2 linked regions of the Paraburkholderia bryophila genome follow. The protein of the gene in region 2 interacts with the protein of the main gene of each other region in a pairwise test. Links are inferred from orthologs where the notes say so. Each region holds a gene or a part of one and is shown on either strand. Other genes may lie near its edges.

Region 1 (15,187 bases), on a different replicon or contig from region 2:
GGCGCGCTTTCCGCGGCAACCATGGTGTGATCGAGCTTGTAGCCCGGCGGCGTGGACAGGCGCAGATTGAAGCCGAGAATCTGCGCGGCTTCAATCCACGTGTACAGCATGTTGTTGGCGTCGCCGACCCATGCAACCGTCTTGCCGCGAATCGGGCCACGGTGCTCGAAGTACGTGAAAATGTCCGCCAGCACCTGGCACGGGTGATATTCGTTGGTCAACCCGTTGATGACCGGCACGCGCGAATTCTCAGCGAAGCGCTTAAGAATGTCCTGGCCGAATGTGCGGATCATGATGATGTCGACCATGCGCGAGATCACTTGCGCTGCGTCTTCGATCGGTTCGCCGCGGCCGAGCTGGGTGTCGCGCGTGCTCATGAACACCGCGTGCCCGCCGAGCTGGAAGATGCCGGCTTCGAACGACAGGCGCGTGCGTGTCGAATTCTTTTCGAAGATCATGGCCAGCGTGCGATCGTGCAGCGGGTGATAAGTCTCGTAGCTCTTGAATTTGCGCTTCAGAATGCGCGCGCGTTCGAGCACGTACTCGTAGTCGTCCAGCGAGAAATCCTTGAACTGCAGATAGTGGCGAATTTTCTTGGCGGTCATGAAACAAATACGGCGGTCTCACCCGGCAGGATTGCCGGACGGCGCCGCCGTCGTTTGTGGTAACTCAAAGCAGCATAAAGGATTTCGCCCCGTTTGACGAGTCGGCTAAAAGGCCGGGCAAGCTGTCTGAAAGCCGCTCGCAAGTGTCAAACAAGCCTTGTGTGCGCTGCGGAAAAAGGTCCGCTGCGCTATAATCTCGCGGTTATCCCAAAGCCCAGCAAGCCCGTATTTCGCTTGCGGGACACGGCTCGCGCGGCTCAGAAGGCCCTCACGCGGTGCGCCGTCATGACCAGCGCCGAGGCAGTTCGGTCGGCCTCTGGCGGTTTCTGGTGGCGCGACTCGTCGGCATGGCGAGCTCACGCAGTTCATGTCGCCGTGCCGTCCGCTTTGCTGTCATCCCGCTGGGCAGTTACACAGGTATTCCTACATGGCCGAAGAAGCTCCAACCGAATTTTTCATTCAGGGCATCACGTCGAAGGGAAAGCGGTTCCGACCGAGCGACTGGTCGGAGCGGCTTGCGGGCGTGATGGCGTGCTTCGGCCCGGGAAAAAAGGGGCCGAACGCCTACATGCAGTATTCGCCCTACGTCCGGCCGACCATGATCGGCGACCTCAAGTGCGTCATTCTCGATTCGCGTTTGCGGGACATCGAGCCCATGGCCTTCGACTTCGTGCTCAACTTTGCGAAAGACAATGACCTTCTCGTGACCGAGGCGTGTGAACTGCAACTCGAACACGCTACGCCGCAAGAAAAAAGACACGTGATTTAACGCGAGTCAGCCGGATCGGCAAAAACAAAAACCCGCCAGTGGCGGGTTCAGACTGCTGACCAACCCCACGTTTTTCGGAGCGTGGGGTTTTGTTTTTCAGGCAAAGCAAATCTGGCAGTGAAGCACGACGTGGCGGTTGAAACGGGCCAGAAGTGCAGCGATGAGCCACTGCAGGCGATTGCCGGGCCGCTGGCGCACGCATAAACACGCCCGCAGGCGTGCCACCAGCAGCGCGATCTTCTTGATGTTCTGCGCCGCAGCGCCGAGCAGGCACTGCTCGGCCACCTTGCGCAGCCCGCGCATCCTCGCGTAGCGATGCCCATGCAGCTGCTTGGCATCCGCGAAGCTGCGCTCCACCGTTTCCTTGCGCCGTTTGTAGATCGCCTTGCCCCAGTCGGTCAGGCGACGCGCATCGACGCGCTCCTTCGCGCGCTCCCATACGTGCCGGATGACCACCTTCACATGGTTTGCGCTCGTCGTGCATTGGCCGCGCGCCTCACAGGTGCCGCAGCGCGACGGATCGGACCTGAACTCCTGATAGCCCGCGCGGTTTGTCGTGCTGTAGCGCAGTACCTGCCCGCGTGGGCACGTGTATTCCTCGCGATACCGGCTGTATCTGAACTCGCGTTTGTAGAAGAACCCGGGCTTGTGATTCGGCGTGCGGTAGCCCATCACGCCCTCAATGCCGCGATCCTCCAGCCCCTGGCAGATTGCCGGCGTGAAGTAGCCCGCATCCAGCCCCACCGCCTGCACCTGGAAGCCAAAGCGTTCGCGCTGCCGGTCCAGCCGCGCCAGATACGGCTGGCTGTCGTGCACCGAGGCGGGTGTCACATGCGTGTCGGTGACGATTGAATAGCGCGCATCGACCGTGCGGTGATCCAGGTAGAAGAAGCCCGTGGGCTTGTCGTCGCGCACCATGTAGCCGCTGTCCGGGTCGGTGCGGCTGACCTTCGTTTCCTTGCGCTCCGGTGTGGCAGCCGACCTCGAGCCCTCATCGTCGTCGGGGCCTTTGCGTTCGTCGCGCCGCAGCGGCTTCTTATCGTGCGCTGCCCGGTCCGCATCGACCGCAGCGTCCAGCGCCGCCAGATAAGCCGAAGGCGCCTGTTCGAGCTGCACCAGATCAAACTTGCGCTTGTTGGCGTTCGCCTTCAGGTGGGTGCTGTCGGTGTAGAGCACCCGTCCCTCGACCATGCCGCGCCCGATCGCCTGCTGCACGATTGCGTCGAAGATCTCCTGGTAGACCGTCGTGTCGGTGAAGCGCCGTCGCCGGTTCTGCGAGAACGTCGAGGCGTCAGGCACCCGGTCCGTGAGCCGAAAGCGTGCAAACCACCGGTAGGCCACGTTGACCTGCACCTCGCGCATGAGCTGGCGCTCACTGCGTACCCCGAACAGGTAGCCGATGAACAGCAATTTGAACATCACCACCGGATCGAGCGCTGGGCGCCCGTTGTCCGCGCAATACAGGTGCGCCACCTTCTCACGGATGAATTCGAAATCCACCGCCGCGTCGATCTGGCGCAGCAGGTGGTCCTTCGGCACGAGTTCCTCGAGCGTCACCATCTCGAGTTCGTGCTGCATGGGCGTCGGTGTCTTCAGCATGCCCCAATTAAACGACAAAGCCCGACGCAAGGCCAGGCTTTGGGGGTACTTTGTCAGCAGTCTGAACCCGCCAGTGGCGGGTTTTTTTGTGTCTGAAGCGGTGGTGGCTTCAGCGAGTAGGGCGGGCTAAGCGCAAACCGCCGAGCCCCAAGCAAAAAAGCCCACCAAAGCGGGCTTTTTTGTGCAGCGGAAACAGGAGGTAGCCCACCGAAGCGGGCCGACCGAAATTACTGCGCTGCGGGCGCTTGCAGACCCTTGAGGGCTGCGGCGAGACGGCTCTTATTGCGAGCAGCCTTATTCTTGTGAACGATTTTCTTGTCGGCAATGATGTCGATGGTCTTCGACGATGCCTTGAAGATTTCAAGGGCCTTAGCCTTGTCGCCGGCGTCGATCGCCTTGCGGACAGCCTTGATGGCCGTGCGGAACTTCGAGCGCAGTGCCGAGTTGTGCGAGTTTGCCTTGGCGGCCTGGCGGGCGCGCTTACGTGCTTGTGCGGTATTAGCCATGACGGTTCCTTATCCTGTTCCTGTTTCCAGTACCCGACCTTCAAGTGGTGAGGTGCTGCTTTTAATCCGAACTCCTGGAAGCGATTGCCCAAGAGCGCAAAAGTGTCGAAAAAATTCGATCGTACGACGCGAAGGCGGGCCGTGTTTCGGAGTATTCGAGGCTTTGAGCAGGTAGCGTGGTGCCGACCTGAACCCCGTCCGAAAGTTGAGCGAGCTTCGAAACCGGCGATTATAGCAACAAAATCAGGCACGTGGCAACGGGGAATGTGCTGTCCCGTTCGGGCCGGCCGCCAGGAATGCCCGTTAGATTGCGATCGGATCGAACGTCCGCGCGACAAATCTGTCCGATTCGCGGTCTGCGCGATCCAATTGGTCGAATTCGGATCCAATTCGCGCTCCGGCTCGTCGTCCGCTCTTGCGGCACCCGTATAATAAGCGCCCCATGAATCTATTCCGAGCCCTGCTGACGGTCAGCGGCTTCACGCTGCTGTCGCGCGTGACCGGACTGGCCCGCGAAACGCTGATCGCACGCGCGTTCGGTGCCAGTCAATACACTGACGCGTTCTACGTCGCCTTCCGCATTCCGAACCTGCTGCGCCGTATTTCGGCCGAAGGCGCGTTTTCGCAAGCCTTCGTGCCGATCCTCGCCGAGTTCAAGAACAGCCAGGGGCACGACGCCACCAAGGCGCTGGTCGACGCCACGTCTACAGTGCTTGCGTGGGCGCTGGCGGTCATGTCGATTCTCGGCGTGGTGTTCGCGTCCGGCGTGGTGTTCGTCGTCGCGTCGGGTCTGGCGCACGAAGGCCACGCGTACACGCTCGCGGTCACCATGACCCGCATCATGTTCCCGTACATCATCTTCATCTCGCTGACGTCGCTGGCGTCGGGCGTGCTGAATACGTACAAGAACTTCTCGTTGCCCGCGTTCGCGCCGGTGCTGCTGAACGTCGCGTTTATCGCCGCGGCGGTGTTCGTCGCGCCGCGTATGAAAACGCCGGTCTATGCGCTTGCGTGGGCGGTGATCGTCGGCGGGGTGTTGCAGTTCATCGTGCAATTGCCGGGGCTGAAGAAGATCGACATGATCCCGCGCATCGGCCTGAATCCGGTGAAGGCGCTCGCGCATCGCGGCGTGAAACGCGTGCTGTCGAAGATGGTGCCCGCCATGTTCGCCGTGTCGGTCGCGCAGATCAGTCTGATCATCAACACGAACATCGCGTCGCGCATCGGCCCGGGCGCTGTCTCGTGGATCAATTACGCCGATCGGCTGATGGAGTTTCCGACTGCGCTGCTGGGCGTCGCGCTCGGCACGATTTTGCTGCCGAGCCTGTCGAAAGCGCACGTCGACGCCGATCCGCACGAGTATTCGTCGTTGCTCGACTGGGGCCTGCGCGTCACGTTCCTGCTGGCCGCGCCGAGCGCGATCGCGCTGTTTTTCTTCGCCGAGCCGCTGACCGCCGTGCTGTTCCACTACGGCAAGTTCGACGGCAATTCGGTCGTGATGGTGAGCCGCGCGCTGTCCGCGTACGGCGTCGGCCTGATTGGCCTGATTCTGATCAAGATCCTCGCGCCGGGTTTCTACGCGAAGCAGGACATCAAAACACCGGTGAAGATCGGCGTGGTCGTGCTGGTGCTGACGCAGCTCAGCAACTACGTATTCGTGCCGATTTTCGCGCATGCCGGCCTCACGCTGAGCGTCGGGCTCGGCGCGTGCGGCAATGCGCTGCTGCTGTTTCTGGGTCTGCGCAAGCGCGGTATTTATATGCCGTCGAACGGTTGGCTCAAATTTTTCGTGCAATTGCTCGGCGCCTGTCTGGTGCTGGCGGGCGTGATGCACTGGCTGGCCATCAGTTTCGACTGGATCGGCATGCATGACCGGCCGGTCGACCGGATCGCGTTGCTGGCGGCGTGCCTCGTTCTGTTCGCCGCGCTATATTTCGGTATGCTTTGGCTGATGGGCTTCAAGTACGCGTATTTCAAAAGACGAGTGAAGTGATCACGATGACGCGAGTTCTCGACTATTTCAGCACGCTCGTCGCGGAAGACGACAGCCTGCCGCTCACCGAGGCGGCGCTCTCGCTAGCGCAGGACGCTTATCCGGACCTCGATCTGCAAGGCACGCTGGCCGAGATCGATGAGTTGGTGGTGCGCCTGCAGCGCCGCATGCCGGACGACGCCGACATCCGGCAGAAGGTCGGCATTCTGAATCGCTTTTTCTTCCGCGAGCTGGGTTTCGCCAGAAACCTCAACGATTACGAAGACCCCGACAACAGCCATCTGAACGCGGTGCTCAAGCGTCGCCGCGGCATTCCGATTTCGCTCGCGGTGCTGTACCTGGAAATGGCCGAGCAGATCGGGATTCCGGTGCGTGGCGTGTCGTTTCCGGGGCACTTTCTGCTGCGCGTCACCACGCCCGACGGCGACGTGATGCTCGATCCGACCAACGGACATTCGCTGTCCGAGTCGCAGATGGTGGAGATGCTGGAGCCTTATGTGGCGTCGGCCAGCGACTCGGTGAGCCGGGCGTTGCGCATGCTGCTGCAACCGGCCACGCGGCGCGAGATCATCGCGCGAATGCTGCGCAATCTGAAGTCCACGTATCTTCAGACGGAACGTTGGCAGCGCCTGCTGGCGGTGCAGCAGCGTCTGGTGATCCTGCTGCCGAACAGTATCGAAGAGGTGCGGGATCGCGGCTTCGCTTATGCGCGGCTCGATTATTTGCGCCCCGCGCTCGAAGACCTCGAGCGCTATCTCGGCGATTGTCCGGATGCCGAGGACGCGACCGTCGTGGAATCGCAGTTGCATGAGTTGCGGCAACGCACGCAGCACAACGACGGCGATTAACGTCTCCTATTCAAACCAGACGCAATAAAAAAAGCCTGTGCATGATTCATGCACAGGCTTTTTTTGCATTGACGCACGCCGCCGGATCGAACCCAGCGGCGCAGCGCGGCTCAATCAAGTTACTTCGGCTGCATCCGGATCGCGCCGTCCAGACGAATCACTTCGCCATTGAGCATCGGATTGTCGAAGATCTGCTTGGCCAGCATCGCGTATTCGATCGGCTTGCCGAGGCGCGGGGGGAACGGCACCATCGCGCCGAGGGCGTCCTGCACTTCCTGCGGCATGCCGAGCAGCATCGGCGTTTCGAAGATGCCCGGCGCGATCGTCATGACGCGGATCGCGTTGCGCGACAGGTCGCGGGCGATCGGCAGCGTCATGCCGGCCACGCCGGCTTTCGACGCCGCATAAGCCGCCTGGCCGATCTGGCCGTCGAACGCCGCCACCGACGCCGTGTTGACGATCACGCCACGCTCGCCATTCGCGTTCGGCTCGTTCTTCGACATGGCCGCGGCCGCGAGCCGGACCATGTTGAAGGTGCCGATCAGGTTGATCGAGATGGTGCGCGAGAACGACTCGAGCGGATGCGGGCCGTCTTTGCCCACCGTTTTGACGGCCGGCGCGACACCGGCGCAATTGATCAGGCCGCGCAGCGTGCCGAGCTTCGTGGCGGCTTCGACGGCTTGCGTCGCGTCGTCTTCGCGGCTCACGTCGCATTTGACGAACACGCCGCCGAGTTCCTGCGCGAGCGCCTGGCCGGCCGCTTCGTTCAGGTCGGCGAGCACCACCTTGCCGCCGTTCTCGACGAACAGGCGCGCGGTTGCGGCGCCGAGACCCGATGCACCACCGGTGATCAGGAATACGTTGTCACGAATCTCCATGTCTTCTCCTTTGCGACGGTTTGTTCAGTTGTGTCTGGGTCGAATATCTTTTCGATAATCGATTGTAACGGCTATGTTGCAACGCGGAAAGCGCGGCGGCTGCATCGGCAGGCCGGCGGCCTTTCGACCTCAAACCGCTACGGATGGCTAATCAATCCTAATCGCGACGGCTCAAGGTGAACTTGACAAAAGTCACGCCGCAGAACGAAAAAACCCGCCGGCAAGGGCGGGTTTTTCATCGGACAAACTCGGTGCGAGGCGCGCTTACTTCAGCGCTTCGAATGCGCGGCCGCGAATTTCGTCGACGCTGCCGAGGCCCGAAATGCGGCGGTATTGCGGCGCCTTCAGCGAAGTCGATGCGTCGCCGTTATTGGCCCACGTGGTGTAGTACTCGATCAGCGGCTTGGTTTGCGCTTCATACACTTCCAGACGCTTCTTGACCGTTTCTTCCTTGTCGTCGTCGCGCTGGATCAGCGGTTCGCCGGTCACATCGTCCACGCCTTCGACCTTCGGCGGATTGAACTTGACGTGATACGTACGACCCGACGCAGCATGCGAGCGACGGCCGCTCATGCGCACGATGATCTCGTCGAACGGCACGTCGATCTCGAGCACGTAGTCGATCGCGACGCCGGCCTGCTTCATGGCTTCGGCTTGCGGAATGGTGCGCGGAAAACCGTCGAACAGATAGCCGTTCGCGCAGTCGGCTTGCTGCAGACGTTCCTTCACCAGATTGATGATGAGTTCGTCCGTGACCAGCTCGCCCGCGTCCATGAAACGCTTGGCTTCGATGCCGAGCGGCGTGCCGGCCTTGACGGCCGCGCGCAACATGTCGCCGGTGGAAATCTGCGGAATGCCGAATTTTTCCTTGATGAAGGTTGCCTGAGTGCCCTTACCTGCACCGGGCGCACCCAAAAGGATCAAACGCATGTGATATCTCCAGATCTATGTGAATTCTTGGGTGGCGCTGCAGTCATCCCACGATGCGTCGAGGGGGCCGCGTCGACTGCCGAGGTGAATCTTGCGCTGCACGTCGAGACGACGGCGCTGCAAAGACGACCACGGCGCGAGCGGGCAAACCCTGACTCTCGCTTGTCACGGGAGGCGCGCACAACCGTCCGATTATGCCATGGGTTTTTCTGCTCAAGACCCGAATAAAGCCTGCACGCGTGCGAGATCGGCGGGTGTGTCGACGCCGGGCAGCGGCGCGTTGTCGGTGACGCGCACCGCGATGCGCTCGCCATGCCACATGGCGCGCAATTGTTCGAGCGCTTCGACCTGTTCGATTGGCGAGATCGCGAGCGTGGGGTAGGTGCGCAGGAATTGCGCGCGATACGCATACAGCCCGATATGCCGGTAGACGACCGCGGGGGCCGGCGGCGTGGGCATCGACGCGACATTCGGCCAATGCGGCTGGTAAGCGTCGCGCGACCAGGGAATCGGCGCACGCGAAAAGTACAGCGCCACGCCGCGCGCGTCGAGCACGACCTTGACGACGTTCGGGTTGAAGATTTCAGCCGGGTCGGTGATCGGATGCGCGGCGGTGGCGATCGCGCAGCCGTGGCTCGCCGCGAGGTGCGACGCAACGCCGCACACCAGCGCCGGATCGATCAGCGGTTCGTCGCCCTGCACGTTGACGACGATCGTGTCGTCGCTCCAGCCGAACTGCGCGGCGACTTCCGCGAGACGGTCCGTGCCCGACGGATGATCGGCGCGCGTGAGCACGGCTTCGAAGCCGTGGTCGCGAGCCGCGTCGAGCACCGCTTGCGCGTCTGAGGCGATCAGCACCTGCTGGGCGCCCGATTCGCGTGCACGTTCGGCGACCCGCACCACCATCGGCTTGCCGCCGATGTCGGCGAGCGGCTTGTTCGGCAGACGCGTCGAAGCGAGCCGGGCCGGCACGACGGCGATGAACGGGGGAGTGGTGGCGTTGGCTTGGGTCATCGGAAGATTGACGCGTTACGCCACCGAACCCGGATTCAGATCGACCGGTGTGCCTTCCACGGTCTGCCGTGCTTCGTCGACCAGCATGACGGGAATGCCGTCGCGGATCGGATAAGCCAACTTGTCCGCGTTGCAGATCAGTTCCTGCGCGGCGCGGTCGTAGCTGAGCGGGCCCTTGCAGATCGGGCAGACGAGAATTTCAAGCAGGCGAGCGTCCACGGACTTTCTCCACAACTAATGCAATGAGGCGATGATCGAGCGCGGCTTCGACCGGGACAACCCAGATGCGCGCGTCGTGCCAGGACCCTAATTTTACCGCATCCTTTTCCGTTATCAGGATCGTGTCGGCGTCCACGTCGGTAAATGGATTGCGCTCGAACGCGTAGTGATCGGGCAGCGCGCGGGTGGCCGGCGCGAGACCGGCGGCGCGCAACGTCGCGAAAAAGCGCTCGGGCGCGCCGATGCCGGCCGCGGCCAGCACGCGCTCGCCGCTGAATTGCGCGAGCGGACGACGCAGCGCGGGATTGTCCAGGTGCCAGGCGTCGGCGGGGGCGAGTGGCAACGCGAAGGTGTTCGGCCACGCGGGCAAGGTGCGCGCATACGGATCGTTGACGAGCGTCGCATCGCGACGGCGCGACAGCGGCTCGCGCAGCGGACCGGCCGGCAGCAGAAAGCCGTTGCCGCCGAGCCGGTGGTCGAACACCACGAGTTCTGCGTCGCGCTTCAGGCGGTAATGCTGCAAGCCGTCGTCGCTGACAATCACGTCGACTTCGCGATGCGCGGCGCACAGCGCCTGCGCGGCGGCCACGCGGTCCGGACAGACCCACACCGGCGCACCGGTGCGACGCGCGATCAGCAACGGTTCGTCGCCGCCGACGTTCGCCGCCGAAGCCGGCGTGACCGGCGTCGGCGCTTTCACGCGCGCGCCGTAGCCGCGCGACACCACGCCGGGGGTGAAGCCCGCGGCGCGCAAGGCTTCCACCAGCGCGATCACGGTCGGCGTCTTGCCGGTGCCGCCGACGGTCACATTGCCGACCACCACGACCGGCACGCCGACGCGCACGGATTTGAGCCAGCCGAGGGAAAACGCGGCGCGGCGCGCGGCGGCGATCACGCCGAACACGCAGGCGAAGGGCGTCAGCGCCCATGCGAGCGGGCCGCGCTGCTGCCATTCGCGCGCGAGGCGTGCTTCGAGGCGGTCGTTGAAGTCGCTCATGGGCAAGTCGTGTGGACGAACAGCGCGCTGTCCGCCGAAGCGGGCCGGCGCGGCGGCATCAAGGCGTCGGCCGCAAGACGGGACGTCAGGCCGGACATACTACGCGGGGTCAGCATCAACGCGGTTCTCCGGACGATCAAAAAGTGAGGCGGAAACACTCCAGCAGCAGCGGGTGACAACCGGTGACGACCAGCGGCAGAGCCTCGCTCATCCACGCAGTGCACCGCGCTTCGCTGGGCTTACGGTTTGCCGTCAGAACCCACCACTCTAGCGCGCGAGCGTCCAGCCCGGCAAGTCGCCCGACTTGACAAAGACGCGAATTCAGCCCTTCTCACGCGCTTCGCAGCCTGTGGATAACTTTGTGGAGAACCTGCCGCCCAACCGGCCGAGAAGGCCGTTCCGAGCGCTCCGCATCGGCAATGATTCTCTTTAACGAGATATAAATGCTATATAAATCAACGGGATGATTCGAGTTTCCGCGCTCTGGCGGGCGCTCTGGCGGGATTCGTCAGGCGTTTCCCGCCATGTGGACACTTTTAACAATTCACCCGCCGCGCTGGACGCGGATGGCCGCTCGGTCTATCGTCTGTCCGGCCAGTCACAGACATTCCTCGCATGAATCCCGAAAGCCCTTTTTCTTCGTCCGCTGCGCCCGGCGGTGAGGTCGTCGTGCCCGTTTCCGCGCTCAATCGCGCGATCGGCACGATGCTCGAACGCTCTTTTCCGCTCGTCTGGGTGGCGGGCGAAGTGTCGAACTTCACGCGCGCCGCGAGCGGCCACTGGTACTTCTCGATCAAGGACGCGCAAGCGCAGATGCGTTGCGTGATGTTCCGCGGCCGAGCGCAATACGCCGAGTTCACGCCGCGCGAAGGCGACCGCATCGAAGTGCGCGCACTCGTGACGATGTACGAGCCGCGCGGCGAGTTGCAACTGAATGTGGAAGCGGTGCGCCGCACCGGACAAGGGCGGCTTTACGAAGCGTTCTTGCGTCTGAAAGCGCAGCTCGAAGCGGAAGGGCTCTTCGCCGCCGAACGCAAACGCGCGCTGCCATCGCATCCGCGATCGATCGGCATCGTCACGTCGCTACAGGCCGCCGCGTTGCGCGACGTGCTGACCACGCTGTCGCGCCGTGCGCCGCATATTCCGGTGATCGTCTATCCGGCGCCGGTGCAGGGCGTGGGTGTCAGCGCCAAACTCGCGGCGATGGTCGACGCCGCCAATGCGCGCCGCGAAGTCGACGTGCTGATCGTGTGCCGCGGCGGCGGTTCGATCGAAGATCTGTGGGCCTTCAACGAAGAAGTGCTGGCGCGCGCGATCGCCGAAAGCGCGATCCCGGTGGTGAGCGGCGTCGGTCACGAAACCGATTTCACGATCGCCGATTTCGCCGCCGACGTGCGCGCGCCGACCCCAACCGGCGCCGCCGAACTCGTCAGCCCGCAACGCGTGCTCTTGCTGCGCGAACTCGATCAGCGGCATGCCACGCTCGCGCGCGACTTTGGCCGCATGATGGAGCGGCGTGCCCAGCAACTCGACTGGCTCGCGCGCCGGCTGGTGTCGCCGGCCGAGCGTCTGACGCGGCAACGCACGCATTTGCAGCAGTTGAGCGTGCGGCTTGCGTCGGCGGGCGCGCGCCCCGTGCGCGACGCGCGAGCGCGGTTTTCGCTGTTGCAGATGCGCTGGCAGCGCTGGCGTCCCGATCTCGCCGCGCATCAGGCGAAGCTGGGCAATCTCACGCAACGTCTGGACGCGGCATTGTTACGCCAGCATGAACGTCAGAGCGCGAAGATCGGCACGCTTGCCGCGCGGCTCGAAGTGCTGAGCCCGCAGCGCACGCTGGAGCGCGGCTATGCGGCGGTGCTCGATGCGCAGAACGGTCGCGCGGTGCGCGCGCCGTCGTCGTTGAAGCCGGGGCGGCGTCTCACCGTGCATCTCGCGGAAGGGTCCGCGGATATCGCAATCGCCGACGTGCAAGCCCGCCTCACCGACGGTTTCTGAGCCATCGCCGAAGGTCCTCGAACGCTGCATTTTCGACCGCCGAGAAGGGCGGGCACATCGCGTGCGACAGCACTAATTACGCGCTATGTGCGGCATGTTCGCCGATGCCGGGCATAAAGTCCGTTGGTTTGCGGGGTTATTCCAACTCGCCTACAATCGAGTGCTCAAAAGTGTAGTCCGCAGACTCCCCCACAACAGATACAGACAAAGGAAAGCACCATGGAACATACGCTCCCGCCGCTGCCGTTCGCGAAAAACGCACTCGTCCCGCATATGTCGGAAGAGACGCTCGAGTTCCACTACGGCAAGCATCACCAGACCTATGTGACTAACCTGAACAATCTGATCAAGGGCACGGAGTTCGAGAACCTGTCGCTTGAAGAGATCGTCAAGAAGGCAACGGGTGGCCTGTTCAACAACGCCGCTCAAGTGTGGAACCACACGTTCTTCTGGAACAGCCTGTCGCCGCAAGGTGGCGGTGCACCGACCGGCGCACTGGCCGACGCGATCAACGCCAAGTGGGGTTCGTTCGACAAGTTCAAGGAAGAGTTCGCTAAAACCGCTGTCGGCACGTTCGGCTCGGGTTGGGCATGGCTGGTGAAGAAGGCTGACGGTTCGCTCGACCTCGTGTCGACCAGCAACGCCGCTACGCCGCTGACCACCGACGCGAAGGCACTGCTGACGATCGACGTGTGGGAACACGCGTACTACATCGACTACCGCAATGCGCGTCCGAAGTTCGTCGAAGCGTTCTGGAACATCGCCAACTGGGAATTCGCGTCGAAGAACTTCGCGTGAGATTGCCGGTTGTATGTTCGGTCGTAATAAAGCCTTGAAAAAAACAATAAAGTTGTGATAGCACGAGGGCTCGGGCAACAATAAAGTTGTGACAGGTCCTTCAGCAGATGGCCCCGGTTTGTCAAAACCGGGGCCTTTGTGTTTGGGGTGCGAGGACCGATGCCGTGTCTAGACTCATGCGCCGTGAAGCGTTTGCAGCGAGGGATCATGCTCGCAAGTCTGCTCCATCGCTGATGGTTCGCCCCACTAATGCTCAGTATTCGATGTACATCCCAAGTCCAGGGACGGGGATGCAGCGATGAAACTCAATCGGCTTCCGTCGGGCTCTTGCCTTTGTGAGGTCGACTTTAGAACCTTCTTGACGCTTTACGCTACCCGGCAAGAAAATTGTTCGTCAGGGTTGCTTGATTCGCGAGGCGAACCGGTTTTGGCTGATGCCTGAAGTTGATCTTCGCAAAATGCTGCCAGCAATACCCTATTGTAGATTCGCTCGGATGGGCAGTCAGAGACACGTTCAGCAGCTGCTCGCTGCGTCCGAAACGTAAAGGACTCAATATGCTCCTATTTCTGGATACTGAGTACACCGGGCTTGGTCAGCGGTCGCCGCAGCTTATCAGTCTAGGAATCGTCGCCGAGGACGCAAGCCGTGAGTTCTATATCGAGCTTGCGGATATGTGGCGAACTGAGGATTGCTCTGACTTTGTGAGGGGCAGGGTTTTGCCGCTACTAGAGGGCATGTCTCTTCCGTTCCTGCAAGCCCGAGCTCGGCTGCGTGATTGGTTTTTGAACGCCCCACGTGCAGTGCAAATAGCGTGTGACTCGGGCACAGATTTTCGGTTTTTGCTTGAACTGCTGGGCAGCCCCCTTCCAGCGAATTTGGCGGCCACGTACTTTGACTTGCGGCCCTTGATTGATACAGGCGTCTACGACCGGACGGTGTCGAACTGCTATCAACATGACAATCGGATACATCACGCCCTAGTCGATGCACGAGCGTATCGCAAAGGTTGGCTCGCATGGATGGACGAGCGAAAAGCCGCTCGCAATTTGGGTGGCCGAGGCGGTGACGCACCGCTGATCGTTGGACCTTGAAATTTAAAACGGCGGCATACCTGCAAGTGCTACACGGAAAGCAAACCGATAGGCGCGGGAAACGAAAATTGCTGGACTATGGAATCTAAACGGATTCGTGAACCCAAAAATGTTGCAGGGAAACGAAATTAGCGAGACTGGGCCGCTAATTGATGAGAGTGTAAAACGGAAATCGTGGGAGTACGTGGACTCGGGTGGAAGCAAAGGTCGGGTTGACGATAAGGGCCACCGCCCCAGACCGCTGTTACTGCAAGGCGTCCGACCGAGGTCGCACCCTGCTCATGTCTGCCATTTAGGCCGGCGCCCTCGTAACGGTCGGTTCCGTGGTTCAGCGGGCGTTCATCCCGTCTAAGTGGTTGTAAGTTATTGACCATTCCCATCATTCGAATATGGGTTTTGGTGAGGCGGCTACCGCTTGCGTTCCCGACGCTCGCCGACGTGGTGAGTGGCAGGTCTCATGGACGCCGAACTCCTACTTTCGACCTTCAGCGTGAAGGGGCGAACGCGTGAAATCGGCCATATAGGTCTCTTGCCCTTCGCCCAATAATGACTGATTCACGCGCGATACCAGATGCATCAATCAGGCTGACTGCTTTTCTGTCGCCCTTGTTCTCCGTCGAGTCTGCCGCGTAGAAGATTCAAGACGAACCTCCTCTACGGTCTTACCGTCCAGCTTTGGCAACCTCGGCATCCATCGACGGTAAAACGACCGTTCGTCACCGACGAGCACCAATCGCGATCCGATGGTCTGACGCACCGCCAAGTCTGCAATTGAGAATGCGCGCGCGAGCCATGGTCGAAGCTTGGACTTGAGCATCAACGCGCCGTCTCCCCACGACGAATCTGTTGCGACTGCACGGCACATGCGCCTTACTTCGTCCGAAACCGAGATATCGTCTTCTCCGAAGCACAACTTGTTTTGTCTCATCCCGAAATGGGCAACG
Region 2 (15,007 bases):
GGATAGGCTTGTACGGTAGTTCGATAAACATCGAATAACGAAGTATCTCAGAAACGTTTATGATCTGCAGGATGCGTACTTATAACCATCCTGCCGCCGAGGACTTCACGCTCGGGCGGCTATTCCATGCGTTGAGCGATCCGGTGCGGCTCGAGATCGTGCGGCGGCTGGCGTCGGTCGACGAGGCCACCTGCGGGGATCTCGACGGCGGCCGGCCGAAGTCGACCGTGTCCCATCATTTCCGGATCCTGCGTGAGTCGGGGCTCGTGCGCACGCGCGTGGCGGGCACCGTGCATCAGAATTCGCTGCGGCGCGCGGAACTGGACGCGCGTTTCCCCGGTTTGATGGACGCGGTGCTGCGACAGCTTGTCGCGGAAATGGCGGAAAACGAGGCCGCGCTCGGTGAACTCAGCGAGCCGGCCTGACCGCCAGACCGGAAATCGGCGGGCTTTTCAGGCGAAATAGCGCGGCGAAACAGTGCGGCGGACCTACTCGCGCCAGAGCTTGCGCATCAGCGCGAGCAACGCGGTCGGCGCCGTGCCTTTTTGACAATAACCGTCGAAATTGTGGCGCGCCTTACCGGTTTCCTTCACGTGATCCTCATCGAGCGACGTGAACGCGACAATGCCCAGACTATGGGTCGGCAGATAGCTGCGCAGCGCGCTCGCGGTCTCGTAGCCGTCGCGCTCCGGCATCATGATGTCGAGCACCACGACGTCCGGCACCCAGTCCTTCACACAGCGCAGCGCTTCCGCGCAACCGTTGGCGGCGCGGGCTTCCACGCCTTCGTAGGAGAGATAGGTGGCGAGCGCTTCGGCCGCGCCGGCGTTGTCGTCGACGACCAGTACGCGCGGCATTTCGTGTAAGACCCGGATCTCGCGGGCGCTCCACCTTTGACAGGTCGATGGGGTTCGGGACATAGCTAACCGCTTGCGAAAAAGACATCTGCTGCCAGCAAGCTGCGTACCATACCGCTATCGTCTTTCCTGCCCCTTTTCAAACCGGCCGCCGCTGCCATGCTCTCGCTCTCATGAATACGCTCGCCACCCGGGACCATCAACTGCGCCTGTTCGTCGCCGTCGCGAAGGCGAATTCGTTGCGCGAAGCCGCCGAGATTCTCGGCCTCACGCAGCCCGCGCTGAGCAAACAGATTCGCGCGCTCGAAGCCGCGCTGAACGAGACGCTCTTTCTGCGCCACGGCCGCGGCATGCAGTTGACGCCGGCCGGCGAGGCGCTGTTTCTGAAACTCGAGCCGCTGTTCAACTCGCTCGACGCCACCTTCGCGCACGCCGGTCATCCGGGAGAACAGCGCGGCACGTTGCGCATTGCGACCGTGCAAACGCTGGTGGCCTGGTTCATCCCCGAGTTGAGCCGTCAATTGCTCGCGCTCTACCCTGACCTGCTGCTGACGATTCACTGCGACAGCTCGGCCAACGTGGTCGAAAGCGTGGAGCGCGGCAAATCGGATCTCGGCTTTGTCTACGAGACCGCCGTGGACGGTCCCGAACTGGTCGCCGAACCGCTATTCGAAGAGCGGCTGGCGCTTTATATCCGCGGTGACCACACGGCCGACGCCGACGCGCTGGCTAATCCCGGCGGCTTGCCGCTGATCCTGCCGCCGCGGCCGTTCGCGCTGCGCCGCATGGTCGAGCGGGCGCTGGGGTATAGCGTGCAGCCGTATATCGAATGCGATTCGCTCGAATTGTGTCTGCGCCTCGTGTCGATCGGCGACGGCGTGACCGTGCTGCCCGACAGCCTGCCGCGCGATATGGTCGAAGATCGCGGCCTGCGCCGCTTGCCGTTGAACGCTGTTCCGCCACGCCGGATCGTCGCGCTGTCGCGTCGCGCACGCGGCGCATCGCGCAGCTTCGACAGCGCGCTCGAGATCGCTTTGCGCGCCGGCACCCAAAGCGCGATAACTCCCGGTTAATCCAGAGTTATTTCTGGGCGCATAGCTCACGTCCTGCAAGGGACCAATACTGGCTTCAGTCCGGCAGCCTCGCGCCGATCACCGGAGTCAGTCCCCCTCTTGCATGGAACCCAACGTGAACGATCCTCTTTCCGCGCTCGACGGCCTCGCCGCCGCGACGCCGCGCCGCGCGCTGCCGCCCCGTTACAAGGCCGTCCTGTCGGCCACCGCCGGTTCGATTATCGAAGGCTTCGACTTCATCGCGTACGGCACCGCGGCGGCGCTGGTGTTCAACCGGCAGTTCTTTCCCAATCTCGACCCCACCAGCGCGACGCTGGCGTCGTTCGGCGCGTTCGCCACGGGACTTTTCGCGCGGCCGCTCGGCGCCGTGCTGTTCGGCCACTTCGGCGACCGGCTCGGCCGCAAGTCGATGCTGACGCTGTCGCTATTCCTGATGGGCTTTTCCACCATCGCGATCGGCCTGATCCCGAACTATGCGCAGATCGGCGCGTGGTCCGCCGTTCTGCTGGTCGCGTTGCGGATCCTGCAAGGCGTGGCGCTCGGCGGCGAAATGGGCGGCGCCGTGCTGATGGCGGTCGAACATGCGCCCGCGAGCCGCGCGGGGCTGTTCGGCAGCCTGCCGCAAATCGGACCACCCATCGGCCTGCTGCTGTCGACACTCGCCTTCAGTTTGTTGACCCGGCTGCCCGAGCCGGCCTTTCAAAGCTGGGGCTGGCGTGTGCCGTTTCTCGCCAGCGTCGTGCTGGTGCTGCTCGGCGCGTTCGTCCGGCGCAGCGTGGGCGAAACGCCGGCGTTCGAAAAAGCCGCACGCGTCCAGAAGTCCGCCGACGTGCCGCTCTGGCAACTGCTGGCGCGCCACAAGAAAGCGTTGCTGCTGGCGATCGGCGCGAAGCTGCCCGAAGTCACCCTTTACTACGTGCTCACGGTGTTTCTGGTGTCCTATGCATCGACCCGGCTGGGGTTCAGCCGCAACGCCGTGTTGCAGGCGGTCATGCTCGGCGCGGCGATTCAGATCGTGACCTTGCCGCTGATCGGCTACCTGGCGGATCGTGTCGGCGTGCGGCGGTTTTACCTCGGCGGCGCGGTGGTCATGGCGTTGTGCGTCGTGCCGCTGCTACGGTGGATCGATAGCGGCAGTCTCGTCGCGTTGCAGGTGGCCGTGGCGATCGCGCTCGGCCTGAACTATCCGCTGCTGTTCGGTCCGCAGTCGGCGCTGTTTGCCGCGCAGTTTCCCGTCGCGGTGCGCTTTTCGGGCATTTCCATCGGCATTCAGTTCGCCGCGGCCATCGGCGGCGGGCTGGCGCCGATCGTGGCGACCGCGCTCGTGACGCGCTTCCACAGTCTGCAGCCGATCGCGCTTTATGTCGGCGCGCTCGCGGCGCTGGCCGCGCTGTGCACACGTCTGATGAAGAACGTGCCGTCGGTGCAAACGCAAACGCCGCCACCGACGTCGCTTAACTCGCAAGGAGAATGAACTCATGAAACAGCGCGCAACCGTCACGGGCATCGGCGCGGTCAATGCCGACGACCCGCTCGGCACACTCGCCGACGCGTGCCGCATCCTGTCGGCGAAAGGTCATATGGCGAGTCTCGCCGGGCAGATCACCTGGCGCGACGCGTCACGTCGCGGCTACTGGACACCCGCGCTCGGCACGAACTTCGCGGACGCGACGACGGCGTCCCTGGTGCTCGTCGACGATGAACTCAACGTGCTGGAAGGCGCCGGCCGGCCGAATCCGGCGGTCCGGTTTCACGCGTGGGTGTATCGGCATCGCCCCGACGTGCACGCGATCGTCCACACGCATCCGCGCCACATCAGCGCGCTGTCGATGCTCGGCGTACCGCTGCCCGTCGCACATATGGACGCCTGCATGTTCCACGACGATTGCGGCTTCCTCGAAGACTGGCCCGGCGTGCCGATCGACGACGAAGAAGGCCGCATCATCACCGCGGCGCTAGGGGCGCGCCGCTCCGCGCTGCTCGTCAATCACGGCTACATCTGCGCGTGCGCATCGGTCGAGGAAAGCGTGTACATGGCGGTGTCGATGGAAAACGCCGCCGAACTGGCGCTGCTGGCCATGGCGGCCGGCACGATCAAACCGGTGCGCGCCGATCTCGCTCAGGCGGCGCATGACTTTCTGCTGCAGCCTTCAATCGTGAACGCGACGTTCGCGTACTGGCTGGAACAGGCCGGAAGGCGAACTCGACGCGGTTCTGACGCTGCAACGGAATAGCTAACCCTCAAGCCTGTTACGCCCCGCCCTTTTCCATCGCACGCTGGTACGCGGGCCGAGCTTCGAAGCGGTCGACGAACGCCGTGAGATTCGGGAACGCGTCGCGTCCGCAGAATCGCAGCGCGGTCTGCGCGACGAAAGAAAGCTGGATATCCGCACCCGACAATTCGCTACCGAGCAGATAGTCGCGGCCGGCGAGTTCCTGATTCAAAAAGCCCAGATGGTTCTGCAATTCGCTGCTGATCCGCGGTTGCAGCGGCGCGGCGCCCTCGCCCAGGCGCGCGGTGTAGACCTTCAGCATCAACGGCAGCATCGCCGAGCCTTCCGCATAGTGCAGAAACTGTGAGTAGCGGTCGTACTCGTGCGTGCCGTAAGCCGGGCTCAAACGGCCGTTGCCATAGCGGCGAATCAGATAGTCGACGATCGCGCCGGACTCGAAAATCACCGTGTCGCCGTCGCGAATCACCGGAGCTTTTCCCAACGGATGAATCGCCGTCAGTTCCGGGGGAGCGAGACGGGTGTCGGGATTGCGCTGATATTGAACGAGCTTGTAGTCGAGGCCGAGTTCTTCCAGCAACCAGGTGATGCGTCGTGAACGGGATTCGTTGAGGTGATGGACTTCGATCATGGTGTGGGCGGGTCGAGTGGAAAAGTGGAAGAAGAGTGAAGCATGCGCGCAGTTGCGAATCGCGTCGAGGATTCGCAACTGCCGTACTGCCAGGGCTAAAGCACAAGCCCGGGCTTAGGTCCAGGCTGAAGCTCAGGCAAACCGCAACAACACCTTGCCCTTGCGTGCGCTCTTGCCGCTCGCCTCGGCTGCCAACGCCGCGTTCTCCACATCGAATACCGCGTCCACCGGCAGCTTCAACTCGCCGGATGCCGCCAGCCCGATCAGTTCGCCGACCATGCGCGCTTTATCCGCAGCCGAGGTGAGCTCGGAAATCTTGGTGGCCCAGAAGCCTTTCACCGTTGCCTGCTTGAAGATCGCGTCGCCGGAACTGAGCCGCATCGGCTCGTTCGACATCGCACCGAACGACACCAGCGTACCGTTTTCGCCGAGCAGACCGAAGATGTCGCCGCTCGCGTCGCCGCCCACCGAGTCGACGCCCGCGACCAGCGGCGCCTCGCCGATCAACTCGCGTACGCGCTTCTTCCAGCCGTCGCCGTCCGTCGACACCGCATTGCCGATGCCGATCTCGGCCAACTCCGCAACGCCCGCTTCACGCCGGACCAGATTCACGACATGGATACCGCGCGAATGAGCGAGCATCGCCAGCGTCTTACCGACTGCGCCGTTCGCCGTGTTCTGGATAAACCACTGGCCCGCTTCCAGATGCAGATACTCGAGCAACATCACGGCGCTCAACGGCATCGCGATCAACTGGCAGCCCACTTCGTCGCTGACCGCATCCGGCAGCGGAATCACCGCGGCCGCCGGCGCCAGCACGTAATCGGCCCACGCCTCGTGAATGCCGGCCACCACCACGCGCTGACCCACCTTCACATGCGCGACGCCTTCGCCCACCGCGTCGATCACGCCGGCGACTTCGGAGCCGCCCACGGCCGGCAGGGTCGGCTTGTAGCCGTACTGACCGCGAATGGTCCAGAGGTCGTGATTGTGGATCGGCGACAAGGTCGATTTGATCCGCACCTGGCCCGCGCCCGGATTCGGCGTGGGACGTTCGGCGAGTTGCAGCACTTCGGCCGGGTTGCCGAAAGCGGAATAGATAACGCTACGCAAAGTCGATCTCCTTGAACGTGCAACGATTGAAGCTCCGCATGACACGGAGCCGGTGCTTGTTTGTGTATGGGATACGTCGGCGGTGCGTCGGTTACACGACACGCCGCAAAATCACAGTGCGCGCAGCACGCTTTGCGTCACCGCCATGGCTTGCGCCATCGCGCTGCCGTCTTTGCGCAACTTGGTGACGAGCGCCGCGCCGAGCCACATGTGATAGAGAAGTTCGGCCGCCTCTTTGGCGTGGATCTCCGGAGACAGCGAGCCGTCGGCCTGACCCTCTTCGATCACCCGGGCCAGACGCATCATCAAACGGTCGACGCCGTCGCGCAGCACGATACGCATCTCGTCGGACAGGTCGCCGACTTCCGCGCTCAGCTTCACCACCAGACATTTTTCGTCGCCGTCCTGATCGAGCTGCTCCTCTTGCCACGCGGACCAGTAACTGAGCAGCTTGTCGCGACCGTTGACGCCGGGCTGGCCGAACAGCGCGTCGAGCCGCGCGGCGTAATCCGCGACGTACTGTTGCAGCAGCTCGCTGCCGAACGCTTCCTTCGAACCGAAGTAGTGATAGAACGATCCTTTCGGGATGTCGGCCGTGGTCAGAATCTCGTTCAGACCGACGCCGACAAAACCCTTACGCGCGATCAGCGCCCGGCCGGCATCGAGGATGTGCCGGCGGATGTGTGGATGGCTAGCTCTCATAGGTGACGGATTATGGTCGCAATTAGACCAGTCGTCTAGAAATTTAAAGTGGCTAGCCGCGCAGCCTGTCCCGTCCGAGGATGAAGGGATGAGAGAGCACCGCCACCGTCACGACGAACGCCGTGAAAAGCGCGTTGCCGGCACGGTTGCCCCGCGTCATGGAACGCTTCATGGCGCTCTCCCAGGCAGTCAGGCGGGGCTATAGATAATGCGCGCGAGTTCCTGATGCACCTCGAAACTCACCGAGTATTCCGCCGACGCCTCGATGAACCGCAGCGCCACGCCGGATAACTCGTCGGACTGTTTGTCGCTCAACTGCGAGAGCGCCTCGACTCCATACGTATTCGCAATGACGTCGTGCGCCCGCTGTTCCGCGTCCGCAATAGACGCGAGCAGCGAGGAGTCGCCGGACAGAGCAGCAACGGCCTTGACCGCCGCCCATTGGGCGCGGCGTGTGGTCATGATCGTTGCGGTCCGGTTGCGAAAAACGCGGGCAATGAATTTGAACATGGCCCGCCTCCGATCAAGCGACTGCGTTACCCGGTAACGTGCCCGTGTCGCGTTCGACGGTTTCTTTACCGGCCTCCAGTTTCTCCGCTTCGGCCTCGCCGATGGCACGTTGCTGTGCCATCGACGCCTGGCTCCAGGTGTGGTCCTCGGGAAACTCCGGCGTCCTGGTGGCGTTGTAGGCGGTCTTGATCAGTTTCGTGAGCTTGCTCATGATGAGGTCCCGTAGCGTGTGGTGAATCAACGTGTGTGATGATTTTTATCGGCGCTTATCTGAAACGTATGCGCTCAATCTGGGTCATGCAGTTCGGATGTTAGTGGCGTTGATTTTTTTCAGGGGGACCGATTGTTTTTCTGTGTCGGTGAGCGCACTCAGGGTTTTCGCGAAACGTGAAAGACGCGAAAAACGCCGTGTCGCGAGTTCAAACGGCCGACTGAGCAGGCGCCACCCGTACCGGACACCATCTCGCAAACCGTATAGGTACTGTACCGGCAAGCGTCGTTAGAATGCTTCGACGTCCTATTGCCAGTTCTCTTGCCAGACACCGGAGCACGCCATGTTTTACCTCAGCCTCAGCGCCCTGCCAGCCGGCATTCTGTTCGCGCTCGTCACCAGCATCACGCCCGGTCCGAACAACACGATGCTGCTCGCCTCGGGTGTCAACTTCGGTTTTCGCCGCACGTTGCCGCATCTGTCCGGTATCAGCCTGGGCGTCGTGCTGTTGATGCTGTCGGTCGGCATTGGTCTCGGTGAAGCCTTCGTCCATTTCCCGGTGCTGTACACGGTGCTCGAAGTGGCGAGCGTCGCGTATCTGCTGTATCTGGCGTGGAAGATCGGCACGTCGGGCGAATTGAAGCTCAAGAAAGGCGAACGCCGGCCCATGAAATTTCATGAGGCCATTGCGTTTCAGTGGGTCAATCCGAAGGCATGGATGATGGTGCTGACCGCCGCCACGACCATTCATCTCAGCGAGAGCTACAGCATGAATGCCGTCGCGATGGCCGCGATCTTCTACGTGATCGGTTTTCCGTGCATCTGCTTGTGGGCAGGTTTCGGCACCGCGATGCGCAAGGTGTTGTCGGACCCGAAACGCCTGCGTATTTTCAATGTGGCGATGGCGCTGCTGCTGGTGCTGTCGTTGTATCCGATCGCGTTGAAGCTGCTTGGCCACGCGGGTTGAGCGACAACAGCGTAGGCGCGGCTATAGCGCACCCCGTCCGACCCGTTCGATAAATCGCCACAACGCGTCATCCGTCGAGTACGGCGCGTTGAAGCGAAACCATGCGCTCGGTGCATCGTCGGGTCTGAAGTACGACCCCGGCGCAAGCCAGATGCCATGCGCCAGCGCCGCCGTCGCGACCTCGCCGGCACGCTCGGGTTCAATCGGCAGACGCGCCCACAGAAACAAGCCGGCACGCGGCCGGTGGAACAGCTCTAAACCCAGCGAATCGAGCCGTTCCTCAACCGTGGCATGCACGAGCTTAAGCCGCTCGTTCACCGCCTCCACGTGACGCGCATAGCGCCCTTCGAGCAGCACCTTGTCGACGATCCGCTCGATCGCCTCCGACGACGTCAATCCCACCGCCATCTTCGTGCGCGCCAGTTCGCGCAACACCGCGCGCTCGGCGACCACGTAGCCGCAGCGCAGCCCCGGCGTCACCGTCTTCGAAAAACCGCCCACGTACAGCACGCGCTGCAAGCCTTCCATCGCCGCGAAAAGCGGCGCGCCGGGCGGCGCCAGTTCGCGGCTCACATCGTCTTCGATCACCCACATGCGCTGACGCTCGGCGATTTGCAGCAGACGGAACGCGGCCGACATACCGAAGGTCGCGCCGGTCGGATTTTGCAGCGTCGTGTTGACGAAAATCGCCTTCGGCTTGTGCTGCGCGACCAGCGCTTCGAGCACGTCGGTATCGACGCCCGCCGGCGTGCGCGGCACGCCATGCACCACCAGCCCCGCGAGCTTGAGGATCTGCAGCAGATTGCAATACCCCGGATCCTCGACGATCACCGCATCGCCCGCGCGCAGCAACGTGCGCACGATCAGATCCAGCCCCTGGGTCGCACCCTGCGTGAGCAGCACGTTGGAGACATCCACCGGCAAACCGCGCCGGTCGAGTTGCTCGGCGATCCGCTCGCGCAGCGGCGCGAATCCGTACGGATGCCCGTAATCGCCAAGCCGCGCCGCCGGCACCCGGCTCATCGCGCGTAATGCGTGCTGCAGACCGGTTTCGTTGATCCACTCGTTCGGCAGCCAGCCGCCGCCCGCCTTGATCGGCACCGAATGGTCGGCGAACACGTCGGACAGCAGCCAGGTCGCGGTGAGGCTCGGCGGCTGCCAGTCGGTCGCGGCGACTCGCGCGGACTGCGCGCGCGCCGCCACCCGGTAGCCGGAACCGCGCCGCGCGACCACCAGCCCCATCGACACCAGACGGTTGTATGCTTCAGTGACTGTGAAGGTGCTCAGCTCATGGCTCTGTGCCAATTGCCGCACCGACGGCAGCAGCGCGCCCGCGCGCAGCGATTGCCCCTCGATGGCGCGCGTGAAGCCTTGCACCACCTGCTCGACGAGCGTGGGCGCGGCGCGCCGGTCGCGCTCGAGTTGAAGTTCGATCATGGTCAGGACGCAAAAGCACGCCACGGCAGGTGGCGAAAGAGGGATGAAATGCCTGGTGATAGAAGCGCGTTAAAGGCTCCTATCCAGCGACACAGTTAGCGCAAACCTACCAATACAGTTAGCGTCACACTGCGTCAACTGTTTATGCCGCCATTAAACCGCGGACGCTACAGTTTCGCCATGCCCCAAAGGACCCTTGGGGACCCACTTCGAGGAGATACCCATGACTTCGCGCCCCGTCATCGACGACCTGTCGTCCTTCTGGATGCCCTTCACCGCCAACCGCCAGTTCAAGGCCGCGCCGCGCCTGCTGGAGTCGGCCAAGGGCATGTATTACCGCACCACAGACGGCCGCGAAGTGCTCGACGGTTGCGCCGGTCTCTGGTGTGTGAACGCCGGCCATGGCCGTGACGAGATCGTGGCCGCGATCACCGAGCAGCTCTCCACGCTCGATTTCGCGCCGACCTTCCAGATGGGCCACCCGCTCGCGTTCGAAGCCGCCACCAAGGTCGCCGAACTGATGCCGGAAGGCCTCGACCGTATCTTCTTCACGAACTCGGGTTCCGAGTCGGTCGACACCGCGCTGAAGATCGCCCTCGCCTATCACCGTTCGCGCGGCGAAGGCCAGCGCACCCGCCTGATCGGCCGCGAGCGCGGCTATCACGGCGTGGGCTTCGGCGGCATTTCGGTCGGCGGTATCGCGCCGAATCGCAAGACCTTCTCCGGCGCGCTGCTGCCGGCGGTGGATCATCTGCCGCACACGCATAACCTCGAACACAACGCGTTCACGAAGGGCCAGCCGGCGTGGGGCGCACATCTCGCCGACGAACTCGAACGGATCGTCACGCTGCATGACGCGTCGACCATTGCGGCCGTGATCGTCGAGCCGGTGGCCGGTTCCACGGGCGTGCTGATTCCGCCGCAAGGCTATCTGCAGAAGCTGCGCGAGATCTGCACGAAGCACGGCATCCTGCTGATTTTCGACGAAGTGATTACCGCTTTCGGCCGGATCGGCAAGGCGACGGCCAGCGAGTATTTCGGTGTGACGCCGGACATGATCACGATGGCCAAGGCCATCAACAACGCCGCGATTCCCATGGGCGCGGTGGCGGCCAGCCGCACGGTCCACGACACGATCGTCAACGGCGGCGCGCAAGGCGCGATCGAACTGTTCCACGGCTACACGTATTCGGCTCACCCGGCTGCGGCCGCTGCGGCCGTCGCCACGCTCGACCTGTATCGCCGCGAAGGCTTGTTCGAACGCGCCGGCAAGCTCGCGCCGACCTTCGAAGCCGCCGGTCACTCGCTGCGCGGCGCGAAGCATGTGAAGGACGTGCGCAACCTCGGCATGATCGCGGGCGTGGAGCTGGAATCGCGCGACGGCGCGCCGGGCGCGCGGGCTTACGAGGCGTTCGTCAAATGCTTCGAAGCGGGCGTGCTGGTGCGCTTTACCGGCGACATCCTGGCGTTCTCGCCGCCGCTTATCATCGACGAAGAGCAGATCGCGCACATCTTCAAGACGGTGGGCGACGTGCTGGCGACGGTGCAGTAAAGACGGTGCAGTAAAGCAGGAAAGGCGGTGCCGTCCTCGGCGCCGCCTTTGTTTGTCGCCTGCCTCGCAACGGCAGGCCAGGCATCAAACCCCACTCAGTGATGCGTGCGTGAAGCCCTCGTATGCGCCGCCTTTTTCGCGGCCGCCGAGCGCCCTGCCGCGCCCTTCGTCGCCGCTGCCTTCTTTGCCGCGGCAGAACGGCTGGCCGCCGGACGTTTGGCCGCCGCCGACCTCGTCTGCTTCGACAGCGCCGCGCGCGACGCGCCCGCGCTCCCTTCCCGCTTCAACGCATCGGTAGACGCGCGTGAGCGTTTCGCCGTCGACTCCGTGCTCGTCTTCGCAGTGCTCTTGCGCTGACCGGCGGCGTTATCCGTCGCGGCTTTCTTGCGCGTCGCCGCGCTCGCCGTGCCCTTCTTGGGCGATTTCACGGCGACGCCGGCACGGCGTGCTTCCGAGAGGCCGATCGCGATCGCCTGTCTGGCCGACCTGACGCCGTGCTGGCCGGCACGCACCTTGTCGACCTGTTCCTTGACGAATTCCCCGGCCTGGGTACTCGACGCCTTGCCGGCGCGTTTGTCGGCCGCGGCTCGCTTGAGGGTTTTCTGTTCAGGCATGACGATCCTCCTGTTGATGGTGACCTTTGTCATGCAGCAACGGCCGTGCCGCAAGCGCGGCAGCCCTGAATCGTCGTGAATCTCGATGAAAGTTGCCCGCCAGGGCTCGCGCCGGCCGAATGGACGGCGTATGGTGTCAGCAAGGGTTGGCGCCGTGGTCCGACCCGCGGGAGACGCTCATGAAGATACCGACCGTTCGTGCAGGCGCGCATATTGAAGGCGTGCATTGGATCGCCGAGTACGCGGAAGACGTTCACGAGATCCGCGTGTTTCGCGAGGGACAGGAGGTGGACGTGCATAACGCGCCGTCCACCCTGTTCGGCGATGAAGAGAATGCGGGCTCCAAAAGCACCGCGGATCATCGCGCGGTCGAAGCCGCCGTGCTCGCTTATCTGAAACGTTTTGTGATCGAGCACGACGCCGAAGAGTAGCGGCGCATGACGGCCGCCGCACTCAACCTCAGTCAGCCGGCCGCAGCTTCTTGACCTCCGCATCCGACGGCTGAACGCTCGCGCCGTCGATATACCGGTACGACGTCATCACGCCCTTGCCGTCCTTCAAGCCCGTCACGCCGACATACGCGCCCATGGTCGACTGATTGTCCTGCGCGCGGTAGGTGATCGGCCCGAACGGCGTGTCCACGCCGAGTCCCTTGAACGCGGCGGCGAGCTTATCCGGATCGACCGAGCCGGCCTTCTTGATGCCGTCCGCAATCGACATCAACGCCGAATATCCCACCACCGAACCCAACCGCGGATAGTCGTGATACTTGGCCTGATAGGCGTCGACGAACTTCTTGTTGGCCGCCGTATCGATCGAATACCACGGGTAGCCGGTCACGATCCAGCCGGTCGGCGCTTCCGCACCCAACGGGTCCAGATAGTCCGGTTCGCCCGTCAGCAACGACACCACGCTGCGATCCTTGAAGAGTCCGCGCGTATTGCCCTCGCGCACGAACTTGCCGAGATCGGCGCCGAACAGCACGTTGAAAATCGCATCCGGCTTCGCATCGGCGATTGCCTGAGTGACCGCGCCCGCGTCGACGTTGCCGAGCGGCGTGGCCTGTTCGACAACGAACTGCACATCAGGCTGCGCGGCCGTCAGCAGTTTCTTGAAAGTCGCCACCGCCGACTGGCCGTACTCGTAGTTCGGATACACCAGCGCCCAGCGCTTCTTCTTCAGCTTGACCGCTTCCGGCACCAGCATCGCCACCTGCATATACGTGGAAGGACGCAGACGGTACGTGTATTTGTTGCCGTCGGCCCAGACGATCTTGTCCGTCAGCGGTTCGGCGGCGAGGAAGAAAATCTTCTTCTGCTTCGCGAAGTCGGTCAACGCAAGGCCCGTGTTCGACAGGAAGCCGCCGAACAGCAACTGCACCTGCTCGCGCGCGATCAATTCCTGCGCCACGCGAATCGTGTCGCCCGGGTTGCCGTTGTCGTCGCGCGACACGACTTCGAGTTGTTTGCCGAGCACGCCGCCCGCCGCATTCACCTGGTCGAGCGCGAGATTCCAGCCGTTCTTGTAAGGCCCGAGAAAGGCGGGTTGCGCCTTGTAGCTGTTGATTTCACCGATCTTGATCGTCTGCTGGGCGCTCGCGCTCAGCGCGGCGAGCGACAGCAGCGTCGGCACCATGAGGCGAGAGAGGAATCCTGCGCGCGTGGTCATGCGTTTCTCCGTTATCAAAAGGATTGCGGGAATACGGGTCGTTGTTATCGAACATTCAAGCAAGCATTCAAGCAAACGTTCACTCGGCCGGCGGCGTCGCGCGAATTCGTGCGACGCTCGTCGCCACGTCCTGCCAGGCCGGCTTGCCACCGGCGAATTGCTGCCGCAGATAAGACACGAGTTCGCTTACCTGGGCGTCGTTGAAACTGTCGCGGTAAGCCGGCATCGTACCGAGTTCGGGCCGTGCAGGCGAGCCGATGCCGTCGAGAATCACGCGAATCAGGTTATCAGGCGTTGCGCTGTGCAGATTCGTGTTAAGCGCGAGCGACGGATGCGCGCCGAACAGTTGCGGCCCGCTACCGGTGTGATGGCACGCGGCGCATGCGCCGTCGAAAAGCCGTGCGCCGAGACCCACGGGCGCGCCGGTGATCGCACTGGCCTGTTCGTATTGACGCGCCACCGCGACCGGATCGGCGTTCGGCTCCAACGGATTGAGCGACGCCAGATAGGTGGCCATCGCGCGAATATCGCTGTCCGGCAGCGCCGCCAGATCGCCGACGACCGGCGCCATCGGCCCAGCCGCGACGCCGTGCAGCGGCGCGTGACCGTAGCGCAGATAGCTGAACAATTCGTCTTCGCCCCACGGCACCGGCGCGGTGGAGAGCGTCGATAGCGCGGGCGCTTCCCAACCTTCGGCGATGCCGCCGCCCATGAACGCCGCACCGCTTTTCTCGGCGCCGAATGCGTTGCGCGGCGTATGACAGGCGCTGCAATGGCCGAGTCCGTTCACCAGATAAGCGCCGCGATTCCACTGCGCGCTTTGCGTCGCGCTCGCGGTGTAAGTCGTGCGACCGAGAAACAGCGCGTTCCATGCGCTCATCAGCGGACGCACGCTAAACGGATACGGCAGTTTCGTTTCCGGCGGACGCGAGCGGACTGGCGTTTGTGCCATCAGATATGCGTAGAGCGCTTTGAGATCGTCGTCGGAGGTGTTCTGGAACGACGTGTACGGAAACACCGGATAGAGCCGATGACCATCGCGGCTAATGCCTTGCCGCATCGCGCGGACAAACGCCTCCAGCGACCAGTTGCCGATCCCCGTCTGACCGTCGGGCGTGAGGTTGGTGCTGTAGACCGTGCCGAACGGCGTATCGAGCGGTTTGCCGCCGGCGTTCGGCACGCCGTTGTGCGCGGTGTGGCACACCGCGCAATTGCCGAGCGCGGCAAGCAGTTTGCCGCGCGCCACGAGCTCGGGCGCGAACGCGCTCGCGAGCGGCGGCGCGATCGGTGCAATGGCAGCCGGCGCGAGCGACAACGCGCCGAGCCAGCCGACCGCGCCCGCGGCGAATGCGCCGAGAAAGCCCAGGCGCCAGCGCTTTTTCTTACGTGCCCTGGCGTCTTCGGCTTGCGCATCGGCGAGCGCCGCGCGGATCGTCTCCGG

The links.
Region 1: the proteins of GGD40_RS25425 (region 2) and kdsB interact in binary tests that used the Escherichia coli proteins (3 or more experiments, as listed by UniProt). The link is inferred for Paraburkholderia bryophila from one-to-one orthologs.

Annotation. Positions count from the first base shown.
Region 1 is NZ_JACCAS010000001.1:3,656,275-3,671,461, forward strand. Bases 7,243-10,203 are described here. They hold kdsB (3-deoxy-manno-octulosonate cytidylyltransferase), read right to left. Parts: upstream 9,143-10,203; coding sequence 8,342-9,142; downstream 7,243-8,341. Other genes in these bases: adk (adenylate kinase), read right to left, coding at 7,463-8,128; GGD40_RS16430 (Trm112 family protein), read right to left, coding at 9,158-9,361; lpxK (tetraacyldisaccharide 4'-kinase), read right to left, coding at 9,342-10,203. Outside these bases: argF (ornithine carbamoyltransferase), read right to left, coding at 1-605; GGD40_RS16390 (DUF3579 domain-containing protein), read left to right, coding at 1,033-1,374; GGD40_RS16395 (IS1182 family transposase), read right to left, coding at 1,471-2,973; rpsT (30S ribosomal protein S20), read right to left, coding at 3,201-3,479; murein biosynthesis integral membrane protein MurJ, read left to right, coding at 3,922-5,472; GGD40_RS16410 (SirB1 family protein), read left to right, coding at 5,478-6,320; GGD40_RS16415 (3-hydroxyacyl-CoA dehydrogenase), read right to left, coding at 6,440-7,198; more of lpxK, read right to left, coding at 10,204-10,358; xseA (exodeoxyribonuclease VII large subunit), read left to right, coding at 10,974-12,353; sodB (superoxide dismutase [Fe]), read left to right, coding at 12,573-13,151; GGD40_RS16450 (hypothetical protein), read left to right, coding at 13,707-14,243; GGD40_RS16455 (HNH endonuclease), read right to left, coding at 14,824-15,187. UniProt on the Escherichia coli protein: Activates KDO (a required 8-carbon sugar) for incorporation into bacterial lipopolysaccharide in Gram-negative bacteria.
Region 2 is NZ_JACCAS010000002.1:910,072-925,078, forward strand. The notes cover bases 4,813-7,593. They hold GGD40_RS25425 (TetR/AcrR family transcriptional regulator), read right to left. Parts: upstream 6,608-7,593; coding sequence 6,017-6,607; downstream 4,813-6,016. Other genes in these bases: GGD40_RS25420 (zinc-binding dehydrogenase), read right to left, coding at 4,925-5,905; GGD40_RS25430 (hypothetical protein), read right to left, coding at 6,797-7,117; GGD40_RS25435 (hypothetical protein), read right to left, coding at 7,131-7,328. Outside these bases: GGD40_RS25390 (ArsR/SmtB family transcription factor), read left to right, coding at 72-425; GGD40_RS25395 (response regulator), read right to left, coding at 489-920; GGD40_RS25400 (LysR family transcriptional regulator), read left to right, coding at 1,031-1,930; GGD40_RS25405 (MFS transporter), read left to right, coding at 2,046-3,404; GGD40_RS25410 (aldolase), read left to right, coding at 3,409-4,164; GGD40_RS25415 (glutathione S-transferase family protein), read right to left, coding at 4,181-4,792; GGD40_RS25440 (LysE family translocator), read left to right, coding at 7,672-8,295; GGD40_RS25445 (aminotransferase-like domain-containing protein), read right to left, coding at 8,317-9,732; GGD40_RS25450 (aspartate aminotransferase family protein), read left to right, coding at 9,956-11,284; GGD40_RS25455 (DUF6496 domain-containing protein), read right to left, coding at 11,380-11,898; GGD40_RS25460 (hypothetical protein), read left to right, coding at 12,078-12,329; GGD40_RS25465 (ABC transporter substrate-binding protein), read right to left, coding at 12,358-13,566; GGD40_RS25470 (molybdopterin cofactor-binding domain-containing protein), read right to left, coding at 13,646-15,007. UniProt on the Escherichia coli protein: Involved in response to both electrophiles and reactive chlorine species (RCS). Represses the transcription of the nemRA-gloA operon by binding to the NemR box.